DNA from 2 places in the Neorhizobium sp. DAR64872/K0K18 genome. Region 1 is predicted to be linked to the other one. Evidence: riboswitches for the same ligand, from Rfam matches in the RefSeq annotation. Region 1 holds a riboswitch; the other holds the start of a gene.
What was found. Region 1 has a riboswitch for thiamine pyrophosphate ahead of ACQY1P_RS01805 (ABC transporter permease). Riboswitches for the same ligand answer to the same signal wherever they lie in the genome.

Region 1 (4,920 bases):
GGCGACGCCGGTCGTCGCTAGTGCCGCAGCCGCCGCAGCCATGGCTTCCGGTTCGACGGCCAGATACGCTGCGATGATGCCACCTGACAGGCAACCGGTCCCGGTGACATCCGCCATCCATTGATGGCCATTCCGAACAGTGGCGGTTCGCGCGCCATCCGTCAGGCGGTCGTGAGCGCCGGTCTCGATTTTCAGTGTTTCGCCAATGTCTCCGAACAGCGCCATCTCCGCGCTGTTGCCACGCAGTACTGTTGGGCGGCGGGCGATCAATGTCTTTGCAAACTCCAGCCGCACGGGGGAATAGTCGCTATGAACGGGATCGAGGACCCAGGGTTTTCCATGATCGTTTGCGACCTCGACAGCCAGTTCGATCACTTTGCGGCGATCAGCATCCAGCGTGCCGAGATTGACGACGAGGACATCAGCCTTCGAGACGAAGCCGACGATTTCGTCCGGGGAGGAGGTCATCGAGGGGATGGCGCCGATTGCAGTGATGCCGTCAGCAACGAATTTCTGCACCACCGTGTTCATCAGGCAATGGACGCGTGGGCGCCGGGCCCGCACACGTGCCAGGCGATCGCCGGCCTGTTGCGGCGTCGGGGAATTGTTCATTGTCATCACCGGATTTCGATCGCTAGATCTTCGACCGGCGGCGCCTGCGGAATGAGGCCGCTCGCGGCCATGAACTCACCGAAGCGCTGGTAGCGACCCCGATCCAGCGCTGCAGGCCGTTTGGCGAAACGCGGCAGCGTGTCGGTGAACGCCTGACGATTGAGCGGGTCGTCGAGGTTGGGATAGGCCTTGATGAACAGTTTCCAGGCATCATCGGGGTGATTGGTCAGGAAGATTGCAGCCTTCTCGACGGCTTCGAGAAAGCGGGGCAGGCGAGGATCTGTCGCCAGCCCGTCGCGCGTGATGAAGATCAGCTCGTCATAAACGGGGACGCCGTGTTCTTCCGGAAAGAAGGAACGGCCCTCGTGCCCTTCGATTCGCATCTGCGTCAGTTCGAAGTTTCTGAAGCCGCCAAGCGTGGCGTCGACCTTGCCGCCGATCAGCGATGGCGAGAGGGCGAAATTGACGTTGATCAGTTCGACCTCGGTAAGTGCAACGCCTTCTCCCTCGAGCATGCGCTTCAGCATCGCGTCTTCGAAACCCGTGACGGAAAAGCCGACCTTCTTGCCGCGCAGGTCCTTGAGGCTCTTGATCGGGCCATCGGCGAGAACCGTCACCGTATTCAAGGGCGTTTCGACGAGGGTACCGATTCGCTTGAGCGGCAGGCCGGCTGCACGATCGAGATACAGGTTCGGTTGGTAGTGGATGCCGATATCGGCCTGGCCGGCGGCAACGAGGCGAGGCACCGTCGACGGGTCGGCGGGAGGCACCAGCTCGACATCGAGGCCGGCGGCTTTGAAATAGCCGTTTTCGGCGGCAATCACGAGCGGCGCATGGTCCGGGTTCACAAACCATTCAAGCATGACGGTGAGCTTTTCTGCGGCATGCGTTGCGGATGCATTCATGCTGGCGGATATGGCAATGGCAAAGGCCAGAAGCATGCGTTTCATGGGTGGTCGTCTCTCCTCACGATGATAACTGTGTCTGTTGTTCGGTCTCGGTCGCCCAATGGGGGCGTCCCTTTACGAGACGGTCGAAACCGAGGCGCAGCGCGACGCTGGTCAGGGCCAGGATGGTCATGGCTGCGAAAACGGTGTCGGTCTGCATGCGGGCGTTCGCCTGAACCATGACGAAGCCGAGCCCGGCTGAAGCCCCGACCCATTCGCCGATCACGGCACCCAGCGGCGCGAGCGGCACGGCGACGCGCAGACCGGACACGAGCGCCGGCAGCGCAAGCGGTGTTCTGAGCCTCACAAGGATCTGCCAGGGCGTCGCGCTTGTCAGCGCGGCGGCTTCCAGGATCGCTGGTTCCGTCCGCCTCAGGCCATCTGCGAAGGCGGAGGCGACCGGGAAGAAGATGACGAGCGTCGTCATCATCACTTTCGACGCCATGCCGAAACCGAGCCAGAGCACCAGGATGGGTGCCAGCACGAAGACCGGAAAGGTCTGCAGGATAAGGATGATCGGCCAGGCAAGCCTGCCGGCCCGCGGGAATGCCACAACGAGAAACGCAACCGCCGCACCGAAAATGCTGCCTGCGATGAGACCTGCAAGGATTTCGCTCAGGGTGACGAGCGTGTGGTGGGCGAGGAAGCCGCTCTGACCCACCAATGCCTGCACCACCGCGAGTGGTGACGGCAGAAGATAGCGCGGCGGCGAAAAGACCTGAACGGCTATCTGCCAGCCTACCAGCAGCAGAAAAAGCCCGAGGGCTGCAAACCGGGACTGCATGTCAGCGACGCGGGTTGAAACCGTCGAACCGCATTCGTCCTATTCGGGTATTTCTCGAGAGCGTAAGCATGGCTGATCTCCTGACCTTGACATCATGGAGATCCAGGCGAGCGGAGAATAAGAAAGAGGTGCGGTATTGCGCCGTTTCCGTTCCTACGCCGGTATGACCCGGATCAGGTTCAAGGGTCCGGCTCACCGCCATCTCAGCACCGTTCGATGCTCCCCTCGGAATGACGCTAAGGTTGGACAAAGAAACGGCCTTTGTCAATCGCTTGCGATCGCTGTCCGGCAGAGCCTGCGCGGCGAGCTGACAAAAATTTTATTCTATGTCATCCGCCTCCCGGAAACCCGGGGCCCGTCCGCTGGTTATGTCTTCGCAACTTAGGAGGAGCAACCATGACCGATAGAGAACAGGAACAGCGCGAACGGGCCTACAGACTGTGGGAGGAAGAAGGCCGTCCTGAAGGGTCCCATGACGATCACTGGAAGCGTTCCGAGCATCCAGCCGACATGTCGGATCAGGAAAGCGACGATGTGACCAAGGTCAACCAGCAGGCTGATGCGGCGTTTGGTGGAGAGAACGATGCAGCGGCCGACGATGCCGCCACAATCCGGCCTCCGTCGTCAGTCGCGCCGGACTGACGTCGACCAGCGGTAGTCTGGATAGGTATCAGACCTGCCCTGCATGAAAGGGGTTGGCACAACACCTCGAAATATCGGCTGCCGATAGTTCGGCCGTCGACACACTTCAGCCGTCACAAAACCCGTTCGTCCGGTCCACTTTATGCGTCGTCGGGCGATCGAGAACCTGACCGAAACACACGACGGCCACCCGTTTTCCGGTGGCTTTCGCCAGATACATATAGTCGTCAGCGCGTTTGACATAGGTTTGCGGCGTGTCTTCGGCCTTTAGGAACGTAACGCCGACCGCGGCACCCGTGAATGTCACCTGGCCATCGATGGGGATCGGCTTGAACACCCTTTCCATCGTTTCCTGAATATGCGTCTGCATATCGCCCGCAAACTTGCGATCCATGTCGAGAAGAATAGCAAACTCGTCTCCTCCGACCCTGGCGATGAAATCCGTTGCTCGGAAACTTTCGCGAAGTCTCGCCGAGATCGTTCGCAGGACTTCGTCGCCTGCGGAATGCCCCAGACTGTCGTTGACGATCTTGAAGCCGTTGAGATCGATGTAGGCGATGGCGAGTTTTCTGTCATTGAGCAGGTTGCGGGCAACCTCTCCGGCAACAACCTCATCGAAACAGGCTCGGTTTGGTAGACCTGACAGGGCATCGGTCTGCGCGGAGGTTTTCAGAGCGCTTTCGATAGCGCGCTGCTGCCTGACGCGGGCAGACACATCGACAATGACCTCCACATCGAATGAAACGCCATCGACGATCGTGCGTTGCGCGGAAATCAGGGTTGGGATGATCGTACCATCCGAATGAGCAATCTCAACATCTTCGAGCTCGTAGGCGCCGTCCTCGCGCAATAGCCGGTGCCGTCTGTCGCGGGCGGGATTGTCGATCGCGGCACCCTCGGAAATCAGCTTCTTTCCGTTGATCTCGTCCCATTTCAGGCCGGTGAGCTTCAGATAGGCATCGTTGACTTTGACGTAGCTCGAGGTTTTCGTGTCGCTCGTCGTGATGGCCATGGCAATGGGCGCGGACTCAAACATCCTCATCAGCATTGAGATCAAGTGTTGCGTCGGCAGGACATCAGCCTGGTCCGGATCATGCCAGACATGAGGAGCCTTCACGGATACTTTCCCGTCCAGCGGGACCTCCGTGGGCACGATCTCGGTGATGGTGCCGTACCATTTCACGATCTTGCCGGTCGCATCGCGATGAGGCTTTGCCCGACTGACCATCCATCGCCAGCTGTCGTCGTGCAGACGCATGCGAAACCTGGTTTCGAATGGGTCGCCGGATGGCAGCCATCCAAGCCATTCCCGCCGAACCCGCAAACTGTCGTCCGGATGCATCCGACCGTACCAGTCCGCGATCCGGTCACGCATCCTGGACATCGTCGGGTCTGGCGTTGGCCCCATGAAATTGACAATGCCTTCGGCATCGCTCGACCAGGGAATGTTCGGGCTGAGTTCGATCGACCATCGTGCGTGGTCTTCCGTCTCGGTCAGCGCCTTTTCCATCGATTTGTGACCGGTAACATCGATCGCCGTGACCGAAATGCCGATCGGCTCGCCTGCGTCGTCATCGACCCGCTGGTTCACCACGAGGAGAATGTTCTCACTTCCGGGCGGACGATATTCGTCCACAATCAAAGGCTCGCCCGCAAGGACTCGCTGAAGATCTTTGGTGACCCGGCGCGCCTCTCGTGCCGGCATGAAACTGTGAACGGTGAGCCCGATCATCTGCTCGGGCGTTAATCCCAGCATTGCAGCGAACCGATTGTTTACACTGACATGGCGCAAGTCTGAATCGAGAAAGCAGAGACCGACCGGTGCCGCCTCATAGAGCGTTTCCAGTTGATGGACCCGCTGGAACAGCGAGCCGGTTCCGCGGCGTTCCGTGAGTGGCTTCTGCTTGCTGACAGCGAGAAGCCGTTCTGTCGCAT
Region 2 (4,920 bases), on a different replicon from region 1:
TGCGTGTCTCGAAGCCTGAAAGCCCGACACGTTCGAGTGATTGCGATATTCTCGCCCTGTCCTCACGCGAAAGCTTCAGCGACGGATCGACACCGAGGCCGATATTGGTGACGAGGTCGAGATGGGCGAACAGATTGTTGTCCTGGAACACCAGCGAAATCGGCCGCTTTGAGGGGTGGGCGTGGGTCACGTCCTCGCCCGCGATCAGGATGCGGCCGGACTCCGGTATCTCGAAGCCTGCGATGAGGTTCAGCAGGGTCGATTTTCCCGATCCCGACGGCCCTGTCACGGCGGTAATCGCGCCGTCGGTCATGGCGATATCGAAGCTGAACCGTTTGGTGCCGAGTTGCAGCGCAGTCTTTTCCAGGCGGATGCCGTCAGCCATCGTATCCCTTTCGCCGGCTCAGACTTCCGAGGATCGTCAGCGCCAGACATATCATGCCCAAAAGCAGGGCAAGCCCGTCGGCGTCGTTGGTTCGGTAGCTCGACAGCCTGCTGTAGACGAGCCAGGGCAGGGTCGTCAGTTCCGTGGAGCCGAACAGTGCCACGGCTCCGAGATCGCCGAGCGAGAGCGCCATGGCAAACGACAGTGCCGTCAGGACAGGGCCGATCAGGAAGGGCAGGTCGATCCGCCGCAATCGCGAAAGGCCTGATACGCCGAGGCTCGCGGCCAGCCGTGCCGTCTGCCGCCGATGATCCTCGATCGAGGGTTCCAGCACCCGCATCACGAAGGGCAGCGCCATCAGCATGTTGATGGCCGCGACCAGTGCGGGGGCAAAACGCGAGACATCGCCAAACGGGCGAAGCAGCAGGAACCAGCCTGTCCCGATCACGACCGGCGGCACCAGCAGCACCAGCGACGACGTCGCACCCAGCATCGCCGCCAGTCCACGCGCCGGGATGCCGGGGTGGCGGAGATCCCTGATTGCAATGCGCGCATGAATGATCGCCAGAGCCACGCTGACGGCCAGGAGGCCTGACAAGAGCGCGATCGACAGGCTTGTATAGGCCGCGTTGAGGAAGGCGGGGCTTGAGGCCAGCCGCCAGAGATCGGCCTTGATGCCGGCTAGGAAGATCGAGGCAAGCGGCAGGACGAGAAACAGGGTCGCAGCGAGGATGGTCGAGCCGTCCCACAGCCTTGCGCCCCATGTGCGTCCATCGAAGCGGCGGGTGGCGCGGCCGGCGGTCACATGTGTGCCGTCGGGGGCGGGGAGAAACGCGAGGGCGGCGAGGATCAGGCCGGTTACCGCAATCTGCAGCACCGCCAATCCGATGGCGCGGGGCGGATCGAAATCGAAGCGCAGCGACTGGTAGATCGCTACTTCCAGTGTCGTTGCCGCCGGCCCGCCACCGAGGATGAGGACCAGCGTGAAACTGGTGGCGCATAGCATGAAGATCAGCCCGGCAATGCCTGGCACGACGCGGATTAGGGCCGGGCCTTCGATGAAACGGAAGATCGACAACGGCTTCATGCCGAGGCTTGAGGACAAAAGCCAGTATTCGGCCGGCTGCCGCTCAAGCGCCACGAGAAACAGCCGGGCGGCCAGCGGCAGGTTGAAGAACACGTGGGCCAGAAGAATGCCGGTCAGGCCGTAAATGCTGATCGGTTGCTCCAGCCCCAATGTCGATAGGAGGCCGTTCACCGCGCCCTGGCGGCCCCAGATGCCGATCAGACCCAGCGCCCCGATCAGAACCGGCAGGCCCATCGGCAGCGCCATCAGCCGCACGATCCAGACGCGGCCGATGAAATGTGGCCGTCTCGCCATTGACAGCGCTACGGGAAGGGCAAGGCATACGGAGAACAAGGTCGATAGCGCCGCTTGCCACAGCGTGAACTGCAGGATGCGGCCGGTATAGGCCGAGAACAATCGCCCCTGCGTTTCAGGGGCGTCCCAGGACAGCAGGGCCGAGACCGCGATGCCGACGAAAAGCGCGATCGCGACGAGGCTCAGCACCCCTCCGGAAATCCCCCGTCTTCGCTCGGCAGCGGTCAGCAGCATGCCCGGTTCAGCCGATCAGTTCATGCTCATGGCGTTGAGCCATTCGTCGATCCATGCCTGGCGGTTCTTCGCGACTTCGTCGGATCCCATCAGGAATGTCTTTTCCGGCATGACCAGCTTGCCGAAAGCGTCGGGCAGCGGCTGCGACGTCTTCGTCACCGGCATCATCCAGTTGGTAGTGGGGATCACGTCCTGAAAACCCTGCGACACCATGAATTTGAGGAAGTCACGGGCGAGATCCTTGTCACGGGCGCCCTTCAGCATGCCGGCCACTTCGATCTGAACGTAATGTCCTTCGGAAAAAGCAGCCGCCTGGTAACGGTTCTCGTTCTCCTCCACCATGTGATAGGCGGGCGAGGTCGTATAGGAGAGCACCATCGGCACTTCGCCCTTGGTAAGCAGGCCATAGGCTTCCGACCAGCCGGGTGTGACGGTCAGGATGCGGCCCTTCAGCTTTGCCCAGGCTTCCGGCGCCTTGTCGCCATAGACGGATTTCATCCACAACAGCAGGCCGAGGCCCGGTGTCGAGGTGCGCGGATCTTCGATCGCGATCTTCTGCGACGGATCGCCTTCCACCAGTTCCTTCAGGCTCCTCGGCGGGTTCTTGATGGTCTTCGTGTCGTAGACGACGGCGAAATGACCGTAGTCATAGGGCAGGAACGTATCATCGGCGTAATTGCCGGGAACGCTGATGCCGCCATTCCCGGACGATGCCTGCAGTCCATGCGGTTCGAACAGGCCGGTGACCTTGGCCTCCGAAATCAGGTTGGTGTCGAGGCCGAGCGCGATATCGGCCTTGGTCGTCTCACCCTCCAGCTTCAGCCGGGTCAAAAGGGCTACGCCATCGGCGACAGCCACGAATTCGACCTTGCAGGCGCAGGTCTTTTCGAAAGCCGCCTTCACCTTGGGGCCGGGGCCCCAGTCGGCAGTAAAGCTTTCATAGGTGTAGATGGTCAGCACCTTGTCTTCGGCCTTGGCTGCCGGCGACATGATGATGGTGGCCGCAGCCACGGTGAGCGATAGCAAGAGTTTGCGCATCAACGCCTCCTTCAAAATCAATCTACAAGGGGAATAGGCGCTGAGCGTGAGCCGTCTAATCCCTCCGCCGGTGTTAGCCGGATCAGGTTCCGCGGGTTGGCTGAAAGCCTCTCAGCCGCACGTTACCGCGCAGCACCCCGTTAGAGCGGGAGTAGATGTAACGGTGAAGGAATTGTCTGGCAAGTGGTGTCGAACCGCTGCCGTCTTGCGTTCAGGGCCAAGGAACGAGGGGCATCGTGCGATAGCGGTCGCGATAGCAAGAAAGCCGCCCGGCGTGCCGGACGGCTTTCTTGCTAGTAGTTCTTTGGCAACAAGGTTCACGCGTTGAGCGCGTAGCCTGACTGCGAGTCGTTGCGGAATATCTTGAGGTCACGCGGCACGATCGCCATGCCGCCAAGACGGTTGGCGATGGCATAGTCGATTGTCTGCTCCACCACATGCGGCATGACGGGCTTGGTCAGAACGCCGAGCGATCCCTCGACGCCGTCTTTCACGTCTTCCGGATTGGCCGTCATGAAGATGACCGTCAGGCCGTATTCGGCAGCGAGTTCGCGCCCGATTTCCGGACCGGTCCGGCCGTCGGAGAGATTGACGTCGACCAGCGCGATATCGGCGTATGCACCGAGCGACAGGGCGTGCTTGCGGGCGCTGGCAAAGCCTGCAACCTTGAGACCCATGCTCTCGACAGTCTCGGCAACATCAAGCGCGATCAGGAATTCGTCCTCAACGATCAGAACGCGCTGTTCCATTGCATCACTCGCCAGCCGACGACGCATCACATTAGTCAGCATTGGACATTCCTAACCGTTTTGTTTCCATCTGGTCGGCATGTCGGCATTCATACCGCACTACGCATTTCGACCACTTGATGGATGCCGAACGTCACTGGGGAATGTTTGTTCCGGCTCGCGACAAATAAAACGGTGGATATTTATTTGTTAAGTATAGGAATTCTTTAACTATCCTTCAATCTGTTCTCGGAGCATCTCAAGCTCCAGCCATTCTTCTTCCATTTTGGCGACACGATCGCGTAGTTTTGCCGTCTCTGCGGCAAGCTTTGAAAACGCCGACGGGTCTTTGGCGAAGAGTTTGGGATCGGCCATCTTCCGTTCGGATGTAGCGATCTCGTCCTGCGCCTTGGCCATGTCCTTGGGGAGGTTTTCCAGCGCGAACTTCTGCTTGAAGGAGAGCTTGCCCTTTGACTTGGTGGCAGCCGGAGCAGTGCTGTCCGTTTTCGCCTTTTCCGCCTTATCGGCGCGGCGCTTTTCGTCGGCCATGCCTTTGCGCTGCTGCAGCATGTCGGTATAGCCGCCCGCATATTCGATCCAGCGGCCATCAGGGGCATCCGGGTCTGTCGGGGCGATCGTCGAAGTCACGGTCCGATCGAGAAAGTCGCGGTCATGGCTGACGAGAATGACGGTGCCGGCATAGCCCGCGACGATTTCCTGCAAGAGGTCCAGCGTCTCGATGTCGAGGTCGTTGGTCGGTTCGTCGAGGATCAGAAGATTCGAGGGTTTGGCCAGCATGCGGGCCAGCATCAGGCGCGCGCGCTCGCCCCCGGAGAGGTTCTTGATCGGCGTGCGGATCTGTTCCGGCTGGAACAGGAAATCCTTCATGTAGCCCGCCACATGCCGCTGTTCGCCGTTGACTAGCAGCGTCTCGCCGCGGCCGTCTGTCAGGTAGTGAGACAGCGTATCTGCGGGGTCGAGGTCCTCGCGCTTCTGGTCAAGCGTGGCAATTTCGAGATTGGTGCCGAGCTTGATCCAGCCGCTGTCGGGAGCAAGCTGACCCGTCAGCATCTTGAGAAGCGTCGTCTTACCAGCGCCATTCGGACCAACCAGGCCGATCCGGTCGCCGCGATGAATGCGGATCGAGAATGGCG

Region 2: another riboswitch for thiamine pyrophosphate. It lies ahead of thiB (thiamine ABC transporter substrate binding subunit); the one in region 1 lies ahead of ACQY1P_RS01805 (ABC transporter permease).

The regions. Positions count from the first base shown of each region.
Region 1 covers NZ_CP191445.1:393,821-398,740, reverse strand. Annotated here, with positions in the region: gene ACQY1P_RS01815 (hydroxyethylthiazole kinase) at 1-618, opposite strand, end outside; gene ACQY1P_RS01810 (ABC transporter substrate-binding protein) at 618-1,562, opposite strand; gene ACQY1P_RS01805 (ABC transporter permease) at 1,579-2,343, opposite strand; TPP riboswitch at 2,477-2,579, opposite strand; gene ACQY1P_RS01800 (DUF2934 domain-containing protein) at 2,740-2,985, shown strand; gene ACQY1P_RS01795 (EAL domain-containing protein) at 3,092-4,920, opposite strand, start outside.
Region 2 covers NZ_CP191446.1:3,222,474-3,227,393, reverse strand. Annotated here, with positions in the region: gene ACQY1P_RS21265 (ATP-binding cassette domain-containing protein) at 1-385, opposite strand, end outside; gene ACQY1P_RS21260 (thiamine/thiamine pyrophosphate ABC transporter permease ThiP) at 378-2,000, opposite strand; gene thiB (thiamine ABC transporter substrate binding subunit) at 2,016-3,038, opposite strand; TPP riboswitch at 3,081-3,188, opposite strand; gene ACQY1P_RS21250 (response regulator) at 3,356-3,829, opposite strand; gene ACQY1P_RS21245 (ABC-F family ATP-binding cassette domain-containing protein) at 3,998-4,920, opposite strand, start outside.